Regions from separate parts of the Methylobacterium endophyticum genome, predicted to be linked through region 2. Evidence: predicted binding sites of a transcription regulator. Region 2 holds the regulator's gene; each other region holds the start of a gene.

Region 1 (5,619 bases), on a different contig from region 2:
CCCGAGGAGATGGCGCGGGTGGCGACGCGGCGCTTGATCTTGCTGGCGAAGGGGTTGTCGCGGCAGGCGTCGAGGATGATGAGCCGCAGGCGCTTGGCCGGCTCCAGCGCCGTGATGACGCGATCCAGCGGAATGGCCTCGTCGTCGGCGTCGCGCTCGTTGACGAGCTTGGCGTCGGTCGGGATCAAATAGTTCTGATCGCGAATCTCGATGCCGTGGCCGGCATAATAGACCACCGCGATGTCGGCGTCGGCCACCGCGTCCTCGAATTCGCGGATGGCGCGCTTGAGGGCGAGGTTGCCGACGTCGCTCCGCGCCGTCACCACGTCGAAGCCGGCCTTGCGGAAGAGATCCGCCATGGCGGAGGCGTCGTTGACGGCGTTCGGGAGCTTCGGCACCGACTCGTAGGCGGAGACGCCGACCACCAACGCCACGCGCCGGCCTTCCGCCGAGGCCTGCTCGGCGAAGAGCGTCAGCGCGAGGCTGAAGATCAGGGCGAGGGGAAACCGGGACACGCCGACGACTCCGGCAGGCGGGACGACGGATCAGGCCGGCTCGCGCCGGCTTCCGTCGAGCCCGAAAACTACCCCTCCGGACAGGCGGATGCAACGCGGATTCCGCCCGTCCGACCGGCGATTCACTTGAAGAACGCTGCTTTCGTGCGCTTGATCACATCGGCCGCGCGCGGGGCTACTGTCGAGAGCCTGTGTCGCGCCGATGACGAATCTTGCGAGACTGCGCATCCGCCGGCCCTATTCAACTGTTCGCACGACTTTCTCGCGGCGGGATTCGGGAAGGACTCTGGCGATGCCGGCCGGCCTCACTCGGCGGAGGCCGCCACGATGGCATGCACCGTATCGCCCTCCCGCAGGAACGGGCCAGCGCGCAGAACGACGGCCTCCGAGCCGTCGAGCCCGTCGCGGATCTCGACCCGATTGCCGGAAGAGAGTCCCGTCGTCACCGGCCGCGCCTCGATCCGGTTGCCGCGGGCGATGTAGACGATGGAGGCGTCCGCCTCGCGCTGGATCGCGCCCGCCGGCACCGCGATGCCGCAGCGTTCGGCCACCGTCACCACGCCGCGCGCGAAGACGCCCGGACGCAGGCCGCGCCCGGAGCGCAGCAGCACGCGCACCCGCCCGAGCTGCGTCCCGCCGTCGACGACGGGCGAGACCGTGCGCACCCGGCCCGGCAGGTCGCCGTGGCCGAGGGGCGTCACCGTGGCGGCGAGGCCCGGCGAGAGCCGCGCCATGGCCGATAGCGGCACCTCGGCGGCGAGCTCGTACTCGCCCTGCCCGACGATCTGGAACAGGGCGGGGGCGTAGGCCGAGGCGGGGGCGCCCGCCACCGCCGTGCTGCGGCCGACGATGCCGGGCAGCGGCGCGCGCAGCTCGACGGTCGGCCCGTCGCCGCCGTCCGCGCGGGCGAGCTGCGCCAGCACCTGTCCGGCGGCGACCTCGGCCAGGGGCTCGGCCAGCACGCGGACGACCTTCAGACCCTCGCGCTCCGGCCGCACCTCGACATCGTGGCGGGCCACGATGGTGCCGCTGAGCAGCACCTGGTCCTGGAAGCAGGCGCGGCCGGCCTTCACCACGCTGACGCTCATCAGGTCGGGCCGGTCGGGAGCGGGCGCGGCCTCCGCCGTCGCGGTCTCGGGCGGCGCCGCCGTGAGGTAGCGGCGTAGCATCACCCCTCCGCCGCCCGCGAGGCAGAGCAGGACCAGCGCCGCCGCCGACCAGCGCAGAATCACCGCGCGCCGGCTCCGGCGCTCGGGCGGCTCGGCGCCGTCGGAGGGCAGGATCACGCGGAAGGCATGCACCGGCCGGGGGATGTTCTTGAGCTTCTGCGGACCGATGTCCTTGAAGCGGACCTGCACGCGGGCGGCGATGGCATCGTGCACCGAGCGGGAGATGCAGATGCCGCCGATCTCGGCGATGCCTTCCAGCCGCGCGGCGACGTTCACGCCGTCGCCGAGCATGTCCCCGTCGCGCTGGACCACGTCGCCGATGTTGAGGCCCATGCGGAACTGGACCCGGCGGCTCGCCGGATAGGGCCGGTTGAGATCGCGCAGGCGTTCCTGGATGGCGATGGCCGCCCGCAGCGCCTCCACGGCGCTCGGGAACTCGGCCAGTATGGCGTCGCCCGCCGTGTTGAAGACGCGGCCGTCGAAGGTCGACACCTGCTCGCGGAAGACGGCGCCGTATTCCCCGAGCCGGGTGAGGGTGTCGTCCTCGTCCTCCGCGATCAGCCGGGAATAGCCGGCGACGTCGGCGGCCAGGATCGCCGCGATGGTGCGCTTCATCGCGTGCGCCTCACGCCGTGCGGCACGGATGCATCCTTCTCAACGGACATGCGGCATGCGCGGAGGGCTGGGGCGGGATCGGCGAGGCCCCGCCAGCACGCGGAACGGGCGTGCCAAAGTCAAGCCCGAAGCGCGGCGTCCACACGCTCCGCGCCGTTCCGAGCGCCGGGGGCCTCAGCAGCTCTTGTCGAGACGGTAGCCGTTGGGGCCGGCATGGCCGCGATAGCGGCAGCCGCCGTAGCTGCCCATGAACCCGTAGGCGTCGCGCCCGGTCTTCCAGGTTGCGCCGCGCCCGCCGGAATAGCGGGCGGAGCGGTAGCCGCGCGGACGCGGGGCCGGGGCGGCGGCGCGGGCCGCAGGCGCGGCGGGAGCGGCGGCAGTGGTAGCGGCGGCAGGAGCGGGGCCGGCGGCGGGGCCTTCTGCCAGGGCGGTGCCGGTGAGGGCGAGGAACGCGGCGAGCACCAGCATGGACGTCTTCATGTCTACCTCCCCGGACCGCGGCGCGGTCGAGACTTCACGAAAGCCGTATCCGTCCGCCCGAAAACTGTATCGGCGCCCGCGATCCGTGAAAAGCCCAGTATCCGTGCCGTCCTGGCGCGGCTGTGCGTGGCGGCACCGGCGCGGGCCGGCACGCACGGAGTCATCGGAGCGTCACGATCCCGGCCGAGGGTTGCGCCGCTTGCCGGGAGGGGACAGCGCCGCTACCCCGTCCCGGACCGACCGCCACATCCGAGCGCCGCGCCGGCCTTCTCAGGCCGCGCCGCCGCGCCATCGCAGAAAAAGCCGCCGCGCCATGGACTTCCACCGCCGCTTCACCGTTCTGATGTGCGCGCCGAACTTCGACCCGGACGATCTGGAGGGCGCCCGCGTCCAGCAGATCATCGCCGCCGTCGAGGGGCGGGGCTTCGAGGTGGTGCGCGCGCGCCGCGTCGAGGACGCCTCCATCGCCGTCCAGACGGACGCCGCCATCGGCTGCATGGTGGTCGACTGGGGCAAGCGCGGGCTCGACGGCAAGGCCGCCGCCCTCATCGACATGATGAGGAAGCGCGGCCTCGAGATGCCGATCGTCATCATGGTCCGGCGCAAGCGCCTGGAGGACATCCCCGTCGAGCTCCTCGACTTCATCGACGGCTACATCTTCCTCGCCGAGGAGACGCCGGAATTCATCGCGCGCGGGCTCGTCAGCCGCGTGACGCAATACGCCGAGACCCTGAAGACGCCGTTCTTCGGCGCGCTGGTCGACTATGCCGAGATGGGCAACCAGCTCTGGACCTGCCCCGGCCATAACGGCGGCATCTTCTACAACCGCTCGCCCATCGGGCGCATCTTCGTGGAGCATCTCGGCGAGGCGATCTTCCGCGACGACCTCGACAATTCCGTCCTCGATCTCGGCGATCTCCTCGTCCACGAGGGACCGGCTCTGAAGGCCCAGAAGGAAGCGGCCCAGATCTTCGGGGCGGAGAAGACCTATTTCGTCCTCAACGGCACCTCGGCCTCGAACAAGATCGCGCTCTCGGCCCTGGTGGCGGAGGGCGACCTGGTGCTGTTCGACCGCAACAACCACAAGGCCGCGCATCACGGCGCGCTCTTCCTCGGCGGCGGCATCCCGATCTTTCTGGAGACCGACCGCAACCCCTACGGGCTGATCGGGCCGATCTACCACGCGGCCCTCGACGAGACGGCGATCCGCGAGAAGATCCGCAAGAACCCGCTGGTGAAGGATCCCGACGCGTGGTCGCGCGAGCGCCCGTTCCGCGTCGCCGTCATCGAGCAATGCACCTATGACGGCACCATCCTCGACGCGCAGGAGGTGGTCGCGCGCATCGGGCACCTGTGCGACTACATCCTCTTCGACGAGGCCTGGGCGGGCTTCATGAAGTTCCACCCGCTCTATGCCGGCCGCTTCGCCATGGGGCTGAAGGGGCTCGACGAGAACTCGCCGGGCATCATCGCCACGCAGTCGACCCACAAGCAGCTCGCGAGCTTCTCCCAGGCCTCGCAGATCCACACCCGCGACGGGCATATCCGCGGCCAGACGCGGCGCGTGGAGCACCGCCGCCTCAACGAAAGCTTCCTCGTCCACGCCTCGACCTCGCCCTTCTACCCGCTGTTCGCCTCCCTCGACGTCGGCGCGCAGATGATGAAGGGCCGCTCCGGCATGATCCTGTGGGACGACACCATCCGGCTCGGCATCGAGTGGCGCAAGAAGGTCCGCGCCATCCGCCGGGAGCTGGAGGAGGAGGCGACGAACAAGCGCGAGCGCTGGTTCTTCGACCCCTTCGTGCCGGACGTGGTCGAGGGGCCGGACGGCGAGGACGTGCCCTGGGAGAGCCTCTCCACCGACGTGCTGGCGGGCGATGCGCGCTATTGGGAGCTGGCGCCGGGGGCCGCCTGGCACGGCTTCAAGCACGTCGCGCCGGGCTTCGCCATCACCGACCCGAACAAGCTGACGGTGCTCACCCCCGGCTTCGACCGAAAGACCGGCCAGTACGCCGACCACGGCGTGCCCGCGCCCATCGTCGCGCAGTACCTGCGCGAGAACCGGATCGTGGCCGAGAAGAACGACCTCAACTCGCTGCTCTTCCTGCTGACGCCGGGCGTCGAATCCTCCAAGGCCGGCACGCTGATCTCAGGGCTCGTCGCCTTCAAGCGCCTGCACGACGAGAACGTGCCGCTGGAGGAGGCGATGCCGGAATTCGTGCGCCGACGGCCGCAGCGCTACCAGGGCGTGCGCCTGCGCGACCTCTGCGCCGATTTCCACGCCTTCCACCGGGAGGCCGGCACCAGCGCCCTCCAGCGCAAGCAGTTCGAGCCGAAGCACCTGCCCGAGATGGTGATGAGCCCGAAGGACGCCGTGCAGGCGCTCACCCGCAACAATGTCGACTTCGTGCCCATCGCCGAGGCGGAGGGGCGCATCGCCACGACGCTGCTGCTGGTCTATCCGCCGGGCATCGGCACGGTGCTGCCGGGCGAGCGGCTCGACGAGCGGGCCAAGCCCATGCTCGACTATTTCAAGATGTTCGAGCGCTCGGCCAACCTGTTTCCCGGCTTCGAGGCCGAGATCCAGGGCGTCTACCGGCAGGTGGAGAAGGACGGTACGATCCGCTTCTTCACCTACGTCATGCGGGAGTAAGACCGCCGCGCCTTCGGATGGTCCCGTTCGAAGGCGCAAGGCCAGCGCGACCGCGCGCCGGCGCTGATGCGCCGAACCGCCTTTGGATCGATGACGTCGATCAAAAGGCGCGCGTAAGACCCCGCTCAGGGCTCCTCGCCGGCGGCGTCGCCGAAGGCCCTGAGACCGTCGAGCCAGGCATCGGGGG
Region 2 (5,619 bases):
GACGCCGGGCCCCGGCTCGGTGGGCGGCGGCATCGCCAACGCCATCCTCGGCAGCCTGGTGCTCACCTTCATCGGCATCGTGGTGGCGACGCCCATCGGCCTCATGGCCGGCACCTACCTCGCGGAATACGGCCGCAGCTCGAAGCTCGCCGACCTGATCCGCTTCCTCAACGACATCCTGCTGTCGGCGCCGTCCATCCTCATCGGCCTGTTCGTCTACACGCTGATGGTGCGGCCCATGGGCACCTATTCGGGCTGGGCCGGCGGCGTGGCGCTCGCCATCATCGCCACCCCGGTGATCGTGCGCACCACCGAGGACATGCTGCGCCTCGTGCCCGCCACCCAGCGCGAGGCCGGCGCGGCGCTGGGCGCGCCGCCCTCCGTCGTGATCCGCTCGATCACCTGGCGGGGTGCCAGCGCCGGCATCGTCACCGGAATCATCCTGGCGCTGGCCCGCATCGCCGGCGAGACCGCCCCGCTGCTGTTCACGGCGCTGAACAACAACTCCTGGTTCAACGCGAACCTCCTCGGCGGCATCCCGAACCTGCCGGTGATGATCTACCAGTTCGCCCTCTCGCCCTACCCGAACTGGCAGCAGCTCGCCTGGGCCGGCGCGCTGCTCATCACGGTCACGATCCTGGCGCTGTCGGTGGTCGCCCGCGTCCTCGTCAAGAGCGAGCGCGCGCGCTGACGCGCCGCCGCTCTCCCCCCATTCCCCTCTCGAAGGACGCCACGCGATGAACGCCGCTTCCGGAATCACCTCCGCCCAGCTCACCGGGCGCCATCAGGCCGACGAGGGCGCCCCCGTGCGCATCGCCGTCAAGGACCTGAACTTCTACTACGGCAACTTCCACGGCCTGAAGAACGTCAACCTCAACTTCCACGACCGCCAGGTCACGGCGCTGATCGGGCCGTCCGGCTGCGGGAAGTCGACGCTGCTGCGCACCTTCAACCGCATCTACAGCCTCTATCCCGAGCAGCGGGCCGAGGGGCAGATCATGCTCGACGGCCGCAACGTGCTCGACTCCAGGGTCGATCTCAACGAGCTGCGCTCCAAGGTCGGGATGGTGTTCCAGAAGCCGACGCCCTTCCCGATGTCGATCTACGACAACGTCGCCTTCGGCCTGCGGCTCTACGAGCGCCTGCCCAAGGCCGAGCTCGACGTCCGCGTCGAGGAGAGCCTTCGCAAGTCGGCGCTCTGGGACGAGGTGAAGGACAAGCTCAAGCAGTCCGGCATGGGCCTCTCCGGCGGCCAGCAGCAGCGCCTCTGCATCGCCCGCACCGTGGCGCAGCGTCCCGAAGTGATCCTGTTCGACGAGCCGACCTCGGCCCTCGACCCGATCTCCACCGGCCGCATCGAGGAGCTGATCGAGCAGCTGCGCAGCGAGTTCACCATCGCGATCGTGACGCACAACATGCAGCAGGCCGCGCGCATCTCGCAGTTCACGGCGTTCATGTATCTCGGCGAGCTGGTCGAGTTCGGGCCGACGACGCGGATCTTCATGAACCCGACCAAGTCCCAGACCCAGGACTACATCACCGGCCGCTTCGGCTGATCCCGGAAGAGCGGAGCGAGGACCGGACCATGCCCGACCACATCGTCACCTCCTACGACAACGACCTCGAAAGCCTGCGCCGCTCGATCTCCGAGATGGGCGGCATCGCCGAGAAGATGATGACCGATGCGGGCGACGCCCTCGTGCGCCGCGACGCCGTCCTCGCCCAGGCCGTCATCGCCGCCGACAAGCGGCTCGACGCGCTCCAGCGCGAGATCGAGGAGCGCGCGGTGCTGCTCATCGCCCGCCGCCAGCCGCTGGCCATCGACCTGCGCGAGACCATCTCGGCGATCCGCGTCTCCGGCGATCTCGAGCGCATCGGCGACCTCGCCAAGAACGTCGCCAAGCGCGTGGTCGCGATCATCGACGAGCCGCAGCCGCAGAAGATCGTGCTCGGCGTCCAGCACATGAGCGACCTCGTGCAGGAGCAGCTCAAGGACGTTCTCGACGCCTATGCGAGCCGGAACACCCAGGCCGCCTACGACGTCTGGGAGCGCGACGGGGCGATCGACGCGCTCTACAACTCGCTCTTCCGCGAGCTCCTGACCTACATGATGGAAGACCCGCGCAATATCTCGTTCTGCACGCATCTCCTGTTCTGCGCCAAGAACGTCGAGCGCATCGGCGACCACACCACCAACATCGCCGAGACCATCCACTACCTCGTCACCGGCGAGAACCTGGCCGGCGAGCGCCCGAAGAACGACGCCTCCAACTACGCCACCGTGGCGCCGCAGCCGGCGGCTCCTTAATCAGCACGCAAGTCCGATACCGATCGGCGACGAGGACGCCCGTCGTCGATCGACCGCGCGGCCGCGGGGCGGCGGCCGCCCGCCGAACCTCACGGGTCACGACCCGTGAGACTTGGTATTGAGGCCCGATGAGCACGCACATCCTGATCGTCGAGGACGAGGAAGCCCTCACGCTTCTGCTGCGCTACAACCTCGAAGCGGAAGGCTTCTCCGTCGATTGCGCCGTGCGCGGCGACGAGGCCGAGCTGAAGCTCCAGGAGCAGGTGCCGGACCTCGTCCTCCTCGACTGGATGCTGCCCGGCCTCTCCGGCATCGAGCTGTGCCGGCGCATCCGCGCCCGCCGCGAGACCGAGCGGCTGCCGGTCATCATGCTCACCGCGCGCGGCGAGGAGGCGGACCGGGTGCGCGGCCTCGGCACGGGGGCCGACGACTACATCGTCAAGCCGTTCTCGGTGCCGGAGCTGCTCGCCCGCGTGCGCTCGCTGCTGCGCCGGGCCAAGCCCGCGCATGTGGCCAACCTGCTCGTCGCCGGCGACATCGAGCTCGACCGGCTGAGCCACCGCATCCGCCGCGACGGGCGCGAGCTGCATCTCGGCCCCACCGAGTTCAAGCTGCTCGAATTCCTGATGCAGAGCCCCGGCCGGGTCTTCTCCCGCGAGCAGCTCCTCGACGGGGTCTGGGGTCACGACGTCTATATCGACGAGCGCACCGTCGACGTGCATGTCGGCCGCCTGCGCAAGGCCATCAACCGCCCGCGCCAGCCCGACCCGATCCGCACCGTGCGCGGCTCCGGCTACGCCTTCGACGAGACCTTCGAGCTGGGTGAGTAGCGGCGTCGGTCCGCGCTCGCGGGGCGGTCGGCCCCTATTCGGCCGGGGTGTGGTGACGCGGGCGGGTGAGATGCGCGGTGATGGCGTAGATCACGAGGCCGCCCAGTCCCATCACGAATGGTGCGACGAACAACATATAGGTCTGGGCGGAGATCATGGCGGCAATCTCCCGAGAAGCCGTTGGGCTCCATAATGTAGCCCGCCGGCGAACGAAACCCAAACAGCGGCACCGAGGGCCAGTTCCCAGGCAGGTGCCGTCGGGGCGCTGAGGCCATAGAAGGCCGCTGCGGCCGGCGCGAGGACGCCGACTGTGACGGATGCCGTCGCCAAAGTGTTGAGCGCGGCCGCGCCCAGCTTGATGCGCTCCGTGACGATGGAATTCGTCACTCGCCGTGCTCCTCGTGCCGTCCAAGAAAAAAGGCCCGCTCGCGCGGGCCCTTTGGCTTCAAGACTGCGCTCCGCTCAGCGGAAGCCGGCCACCCGGCGGTCGCGCTTGCGCTCGGCGGCGGGCTGGTAGGCGATCTGGGCGTGGTGGGTGCAATAGGGCAGGCCGGTGATGGCGCGGGCGCCGCAGAAGCGGAACTCCGGCGTCGTCGGGTCGCCCATGGGCCAGCGGCACATGGACTCGCGCAGCTCCATGATCGTGACCCGTTCGGAGACGGCGAGCGCCACGGGCTCGGGAGCGGCCGCCGGCATCGGGAACTCCGGCGCCGGGCGCTGCACCGGCGGGGGCGCCGGCTCGGCGGCCTCCACGGCGGCCTCGATCACCACGGCATCGGCCTCCGGCAGCGTCTCGAGGGCGCCTTTCTTGCGGGCGCCCGGAGCGTCCGAGCCGGCCTTGATGCGGCCGCCCATGCCGAGGCGGTGGACCTTGCCGATGACCGCGTTGCGGGTGACGCCGCCGAGCTGCGCGGCGATCTTGCTCGCGCTCTGGCCCTCTTCCCACAGGCGGCGCAGCAGCTCGACGCGCTCGTCGGTCCAGCTCAAGCCCGCTTCCATGCTCGTCCCCCTTCGACTGGCCATCCGGCCGAGCGCGCGTCATCCGGCCCTTCGAGGAGCCAGCGGCACACACTCCGTACGTCTTGAAACCGTCCGTTACGCGCCGCCGGTCGCGGCCGCCGCCGGGGAGATCTGCCCCGATCGGCAGGCGAGACCCTACAGGAGGGCTCGCGGCAGACGCAAGAGTCGACGAATCGGTGCCCCGCTCGGGGGCGCGCGCTTTTCCACCGTGATCGGGAAAGCGGCCCGCGAGCGGCCTCGCGGAGGCACGCGAAGGCGGTGGCTGTGGCGCCCATGCATCACCCGTGCCCGGCGGCGCGATTGCGGGACGGGGGAGGGAACGCTACTATGGCCAAGCTCGTTCGACCGCCGTCATCCGTTCACCGAACACGCGCAGCGGAACCTCTCGCCATGACGACGTCGTCCCGACCGCGGTGGATGAGGGCGCTGCTCGCGCTGTCCGTGGGGGCGCCGCTGGCCGCCTGCTCGTCGATACCGCGCATTCCCTACACCGCCGGCGAGGCCGCGCTGGCGAGCGTCGCCAACATCCCCGGCGCGCGCGTCTTCGCGGACGCCTCCGCCGAGACCATCACCGAGATCGCCGGGCGGCCGGGGGCGCGCAAGCAGCGCTTCACCTATCTCGCCCTCTCCGGCGGCGGCGGCGACGGCGCCTACGGGGCCGGCGTCCTCAACGGCTGGTCGGCCTCCGGCGCCCGGCCCGAGTTCACCCTCGTCTCCGGGGTGAGCACGGGCGCGCTGATCGCGCCCTTCGCCTTCCTCGGGCCCCATTACGACGGCGTGCTCACCGAGATCTACACCAGCGGCGTCGCCGAGACCCTGGTGCAGAGCCCGAGCGTCGTGAACGTGCTGTTCGGCTCCGGCCTGTTCGGGGACGAGCGCCTGCGCGATCTCGTCGGCCGCTACGTCACGCCGGACTTCCTCGCCGCCGTCGCCGCCGAGCACGCCAAGGGCCGCCGCCTGCTCGTCGTGACCACCAATCTCGACTCGCAGCGGGCGGTGATCTGGAACATGGGCGCCATCGCCGCCAGCGGCGCGCCCAACGCCGTGGCGCTGTTCCGCGACGTGCTCACCGCCTCGGCCAGCATCCCGGCGGTGTTCCCGCCCCAGCTCATCGACGTGCAGGCCGAGGGCCGCGAGTTCCAGGAGCTGCATGTGGACGGCTCGGTGGTGACGCCGGTGTTCACCCTGCCGCAATCCCTTCTGCTCAAGGACGGGCGGCTGCGCACGGCCGGCGGCAAGGCCGACATCTATGTCGTCATCAACGGGCGGCTGGAGCCGGAATTCTCGGTCGCCCCCAACAACACCCTGTCGCTTGTCGGCCGGTCCTTCACCACCGCGAGCCGCGCCCGCAGCCGCGCGACGCTCGCCACCACCTACGCCTTCACCCGCGCCAGCGGCATCGGCTTCAACCTCACCTATATCGGCGAGGACGTGCCCAACACGACGAGCCAGGCCGGATTC
Region 3 (5,619 bases), on a different contig from region 2:
AGGGAGCAGGCGGCGAATCGAGCGTCATGCGGATGCGGCGCGTCCGGGTGCGCCGGTCGGCGAAGGGAGCCACCTCGCGCACGGTGCCGAGCGCGGTGATCTCCGGCGCGCTCTGGAGCGAGACCGTGAAGCGGCCGTCCATGGGCATGGCGCCGATCAGGTTCTCGGGGATGTCGACCACCGCCTCGCGGGCCTCGGGGCGCGCCACCGTGACCACCGCCTGGCCCGGCGTCAGGTCCTGCCCGACCTCGGCGCTGCGCTCGGTCACGACCCCGTCGAAATCGGCCTTGAGCTCTGTATAGCCCATCTGGTCGCGGGCCTTCTGGAGGCTGGCCTGGGCCTGGGCGAGGCGCGCCTGCGCGGTGTCGCGGTTGGCCACCGCCCCGTCGAGCTGCGCCTGGGTGACGTTGTTGCCCTCGAACAGTTTTCGCGTCCGCGCTTCGGTGGCGATCGCGTTCTCGGCCTGCGCCCGCGCGTCGGCGACGTCGGCCTCCGCCCGGACCAGCCCGAAGCGGGGCACGATGGGATCGAGGGCGGCGAGGCGCTGGCCCTTCTTGACCACGTCGCCCATGGTCACGTCGCGGGCGACCACCCGGCCGCCGATCTGGAAGCCGAGCTGGGAGGAATAGCGCGGCTCCACCGTGCCGGCGAAGGGGCCGAACATCGTGCGCTCGACGGGCTTGGCCACCGCGTAGAGCACCGGCCGCACGGGCGGGGGCGCTTCCGCCTCTCCGCTCCGGTCGCATGCGCCGAGGGCGAGCGGGAGGAGGACCGCGCCGATGGCGGCGGCCGGATGCAGGGTCGCCCTCACCGAGCCGCTCCCGTGGGTTCGTCGTTGGCGAGCGTCACCGTCTGGCCGGGGCGCAGGAACTGGATGCCGGCGGTGACGACCTCATCGCCGGGCACGATCCCGTCCGCGACGGAGACGGTGTCCGCGCCGTAGCGGTCCACCGTGACGGTGCGCGGCGCGACGGTGCCCTTGCCCGCGTCGCGCACCCACACCGCCGGCTTGTCGTGCCAGCGGTACAGGGCCGACCACGGCACCGTGATCGCCTCGCGCGGGCGGAAGCGCCCCCGCCCGATCACCACGGCGCCGAGCCCCATGGCCTCCGGCACCTTCGCGATCCCGACCTTGACCCGCACCGTCCCCGAGGACGGATCGACGCTCGGCGCGATCTCGCGCACCGTTCCCGTCGCCGTCACGGAAGGGTCGGCCTGAAGGGTGATCTCGACGGTCTTCGATTCGGGCGGCGTCGCCAGCAGCGCCTCGTAGACGTTGAAGACCGCGTCCCGGCCGCCGTCCTGGGCCAGCAACAGCACCGACTGGCCCGCCTGCACCACCTGCCCCGTCTCCAGCGAGCGGCTGAGCACGATGCCGTCCACGCCCGCGCGCAGCTCCGTGTAGGAGAACTGCTCCTTGGCGGTGCCCAGCGCGGCGCGGGCCGAATCGACGGCGGCCTGCGAGGTCCTGAGCTGCTGCTCGGCGTTGTCGTAGGCGGGCCGCGTGGTGTAGCCGCTCGCGAGCAGCGACTCCTGCCGGCGGAAGGCGAGCTTCGCCTGGGTGAGGAGCGCCTCGGCCGAGTTCAATGCCGCCTCGGCATTGGCGCGGTTGGCCTGCTGCTCCTGCGGATCGAGCCGCGCCAGCACCTGATCGGCCGTCACATGGTCGCCGACCTCGACGAGGCGCTGGGCGATCTTGCCGTTGGTGCGGAAGGAGACGTTCGTCTGTGCCTGGGCCTGGATGTCGCCGGTGAACACCACGTCCAGCGCCACGGGCTGCTTGCGGGCGAGGACGGTGCGCACCAGCGTCTGCGCGCCGAGCGGCACCGCATCCGCCGCGGCGGCGGGCAGCGGGACGAGCAGGATGCCGGCGAGGCCGAGGCGGCGAAGGCTGGACATGACGGTCGGATCCCGATTCGGCCCTTTCCCCCCGAAGCCTTATCCCCTACATTACCGACCGTCCAGACGGTTTTTCGGCGGAGGCTTGCCGAGGGGCGGGCATCGGGTCGAGGCGGCCCGGAGGGCATGATGACGAAAGCGCGCAGCCGGCGCGACGACAGGCCGGAGATCATCCTCGACGCCGCCGAGAGCCTGCTGCGGCGCTCCGGCAGCCGGACGCTCACCATCGACGCGGTGGCGGCGGAGGCCGGCCTCAGCAAGGGCGGCGTGCTGCACCACTACGCCTCGAAGGACGCGCTGGTGACGGCGCTCGCCGCGCGCAAGGTCCAGCGCATGCAGGCGGGCATCGCCGAATGCGCCGCCGCCCTCGGCTCCGACCCGGCGGCGATCCCGCTGGCGCTGATCGCGCATGCGCGGCAGGTCTATGCCGACGAGTGCGGCTTCCCCGATTCGCTGCTGATCGCCTCCTCCGAGAACGCGGAGGCGGCGGCGGGCTTCCGCGCCTTCCTGGCCGAGCGTCTGGCGCAGCTCGAGTCCGTCGAGGCGGCCCCCGGCGCCGGGGCGATGCTGGCCTTCTCGCTCATCGGCCTGATGATGAGCCGCTCGCTCGGCTTCCACGCCCTGGAGGGCGACGAACTGGAGCGATTCTTCGGCGCCCTCGAAACCGCCGCTCGCGCCGGCCGCTGACCCGGCACCTCAGCCCGCCCGTCCCGACTCCGCCGCCATCGCCGCGAAGACCAGGGCGTGCCGGGCGGCGACGGCATCGACATCCCGGCCGTAGCCGCCGCCGATCACCGCCACCAGCGGGATGCCGCGTGCCCGCGTCTCGCCGACCACGAAGCGGTCGCGGGCGAGAAGCCCGTCGTCCGTCAGCGCGAGGCGGCCGAGCCGATCGTCCCGGTGCGGGTCGACGCCCGCGTTGTAGAAGACGAGATCGGGCGCCAGCGCGTCGAGCAGCGGCGGCAGCCGGGCGTGCAGCACGGCGAGATAGCCCGCGTCGTCGAGCCCGTCCGGCAGGCCGATGTCGAGGTCGCCGGGGATCTTGCGGGCGGGGTAGTTGCGCTCGGCATGCAGGGAGAAGGCGAACAGGTCCGGCGTGCCCGACAGGCAGTCGGCGGTGCCGTCGCCCTGATGGACGTCGAGGTCCACCACCAGCGCGCGGCGCAGCGCCCCTTCCGCCTGGAGCGTGCGGGCGGCGATGGCGACGTCGTTGAAGGTGCAGAACCCGGCCCCGTGCGCGCGCCGCGCATGGTGGCTTCCGCCGGCGGTGCTGCCCGCGAGCCCGCCCGCGAGGGCGAGGCGCGCCGCCGCCAGGGTCCCGCCAACGGAGGCGCGGGCGCGGCGCACCACGCTCTTCTCGATGGGCAGGCCGATCTCGCGCTCGATCGCGCGGGGGACATTGGCCGCGAGCACCGCCTCGACATAGGCGCGGTCGTGGACGAGGGCGAGGAGATCGGCGTCGGCCGGCTCCGGCCGCACGAATCCGCCCGGCACCAGTCCCGCCGCCTCGATCCGCGCCGCGAGGCGGCCGTATTTCCCCATCGGGAAGCGGTGGCCGTCCGGCAGGGTCGCCTCGTAGGCGGGATGGAAGACGATCGGGACGCTCAGGGCTCGGGCTTTCGCGCTGCGGCGACTGTCATACGACTGAAACGCCGCGCCTGTTAGGGCCTCGGCTAACAAGGGGGCGCCGCCGCGACGCGGGGCCACGGGCGGCGTTTCTGGAGAGTCGGCATGGCGGGTTTCGTCGGGAACGGCACCGTCCTCGCCCTGTCGCTCTGCGCGCTGCTCACGCTGGTCCATCTCGCGAGCCTCGCGGTGGCGGCCGTCCGGCTCGGCGCGACGCGGCGTGCCTCCGCCTTCCCGGCGGGGGCGCCGGTCAGCCTGGTGCGGCCGGTCTGCGGGCTCGAGCCTTTCAGCGAGGAGACCCTCGGCCGGGGCTTTTCCCTCTCCTATCCCGATTACGAGCTGATCTTCTGCGTCGCGGAGGCCGGCGACCCGGTGGTGCCGCTGGTGCGCCGGCTGATGGCGGCGCATCCGCATGTCCCCTCGCGGCTCGTCGTCGGCGACGAGCGGGTGAGCGACAACCCGAAGCTCAACAACTGCGTGCGCGGCTGGGAGGCGGCGCGCCACGACTGGGTGGTGCTCGCCGATTCCAACGTGCTGATGCCGCCGGACTACCTCCAGCAGTTGCAGGCGGCCTGGCGCGCCGACACCGGCCTCGTCTGCTCGACGCCGGTGGGCGCGCGGCCCGACGGTTTTTTCGCGGAGGTCGAATGTGCCTTCCTGAATACGCTCCAGGCGCGCTGGCAATATGCCGGCGAGGCGCTCGGCCTCGGCTTCGCGCAGGGCAAGAGCATGCTCTGGCACAAGCCCTTCCTGGAGGAGCGGGGCGGCATCCGGGCGCTCGCCGCCGAAATCGCCGAGGACGCCGCCGCCACCAAGCTGGTGCGCGCGGCGGGCAAGCGCGTGCATCTCGTCGCCTCGCCCTTCGAGCAGCCCCTGGGCCAGCGCAAGGCGCGCGAGGTCTGGTCGCGCCAGCTCCGCTGGGCGCGTCTGCGCCGGGTGACGTTCCCGCTGTTCTTCGCGCCCGAGATCGGCACCGGGGCGGTGCTGCCCTTCCTCGCTGCCTTCGCCTGCACCGGCGGGCCGGCGCCGGCGGCGGTGCTGCTGGGGCTGGCGGGCCTCTGGTACGGCGCCGAATACGCGCTCGCGACGAAGGCCGGCTGGTATCGCTCGCCGCGCCTGATCCTGGCCTTCGTGGTCCGCGACGCGGTGCTGCCCTTCATGTGGAGCGCGGCCTGGATGCAGAGCGCCATCGTCTGGCGCGGCAACGCCATGGACATCCGGCCGAAGGAATCGGCCCGCCTGCGGGCCTCGCCGGGCGCGGCGTAGCGGATCAGGCCGGCTCTCGCGCGACCCGCTCGCGCCAGAAGTCCAGGGTGTCCGCGATGGTCGTGTCCCAGGCGATGCGCGGCGCCCAGCCGAGCAGGTCCTTCGCGCGCGTCGCATCGCCGACCGCGAAGGGCGTGTCGTTGGGGCGCATCCGCGCTGGGTCCGGCTCCACCGAGACGGGCACGCGGGCGAGCGCGGTGAGCGCGTCGAGGGCGTCGCGGATCGGGCGGGGACGGCCGGAGGCGATGTTGAGGATCAGCCCCGGCTCCAGCTCCGGTGCGAGAACGGCGGCGGCGTAGGCGGCGGCCACGTCGCGCACGTCGAGGAAGTCGCGCAGCGCCTCCAGGTTGCCGACCTTCATGACCGGAGCCTGCCGGCCGGCCTCGATGCGGGCGATCTGCGCGGCGAAGGCCGGCACCACGAAGGCTTCCGACTGCCCCGGCCCGGTATGGTTGAACGGGCGCATCCGCACCGCCTTCAGCCCGTCGCGCGCCATCTGGCCGATCAGGAGGTCGGCGGCGGCCTTGGAGGCGGCGTAGGGGTTGGTCGGGTCGAGCAGCGCCCCCTCGTCGAGGGGCGCGGTGCCGCGTTTGAAGGTGCCGCCATAGACCTCCGAGGTCGAGACGAACAGGAAGCGGGCCCCCGGCGCCTCGCGGAGCGTCGCCGCCGCGAGGTTCATCGTCCCCTCGACGTTGATCCGCCAGGTCCGGGCGGGGTCCGAGCGCGCCTCCTGAAGGGCCGCGATCGCCGCGAGATGCACGACGCAGGTGGGCCGCGCCGCGCGGACCGCCTCGCGCGTGCCGGCGGCGTCGGTGACGTCGAAGGGCA

What was found. Region 2 encodes PhoB, which activates phosphate uptake and scavenging genes when phosphate is short. Its sites were predicted from a motif close to TGTCATNNANCTGTCAT; they were not measured.
Region 1: the regulator PhoB is predicted to act here: its motif matches at 2,938-2,954, upstream of ACP56T_RS13325 (Orn/Lys/Arg family decarboxylase).
Region 3: the regulator PhoB is predicted to act here: its motif matches at 3,534-3,550, upstream of ACP56T_RS00330 (ceramide glucosyltransferase).

The regions. Positions count from the first base shown of each region.
Region 1 is NZ_JBNHES010000010.1:149,219-154,837, forward strand. It holds gene ACP56T_RS13310 (caspase family protein) at 1-515, opposite strand, end outside; gene ACP56T_RS13315 (adenylate/guanylate cyclase domain-containing protein) at 821-2,299, opposite strand; gene ACP56T_RS13320 (translation initiation factor IF-2) at 2,474-2,779, opposite strand; gene ACP56T_RS13325 (Orn/Lys/Arg family decarboxylase) at 3,093-5,432, shown strand; gene ACP56T_RS13330 (DUF4194 domain-containing protein) at 5,558-5,619, opposite strand, start outside.
Region 2 is NZ_JBNHES010000003.1:51,862-57,480, forward strand. It holds gene pstA (phosphate ABC transporter permease PstA) at 1-691, shown strand, start outside; gene pstB (phosphate ABC transporter ATP-binding protein PstB) at 738-1,556, shown strand; gene phoU (phosphate signaling complex protein PhoU) at 1,586-2,308, shown strand; gene phoB (phosphate regulon transcriptional regulator PhoB) at 2,437-3,138, shown strand; gene ACP56T_RS04690 (hypothetical protein) at 3,173-3,295, opposite strand; gene ACP56T_RS04695 (hypothetical protein) at 3,292-3,525, opposite strand; gene ACP56T_RS04700 (GcrA family cell cycle regulator) at 3,601-4,137, opposite strand; gene ACP56T_RS04705 (patatin-like phospholipase family protein) at 4,549-5,619, shown strand, end outside.
Region 3 is NZ_JBNHES010000001.1:64,731-70,349, forward strand. It holds gene ACP56T_RS00310 (efflux RND transporter periplasmic adaptor subunit) at 1-811, opposite strand, end outside; gene ACP56T_RS00315 (efflux RND transporter periplasmic adaptor subunit) at 808-1,899, opposite strand; gene ACP56T_RS00320 (TetR/AcrR family transcriptional regulator) at 2,026-2,586, shown strand; gene ACP56T_RS00325 (histone deacetylase family protein) at 2,596-3,507, opposite strand; gene ACP56T_RS00330 (ceramide glucosyltransferase) at 3,631-4,791, shown strand; gene ACP56T_RS00335 (GDP-mannose 4,6-dehydratase) at 4,796-5,619, opposite strand, start outside.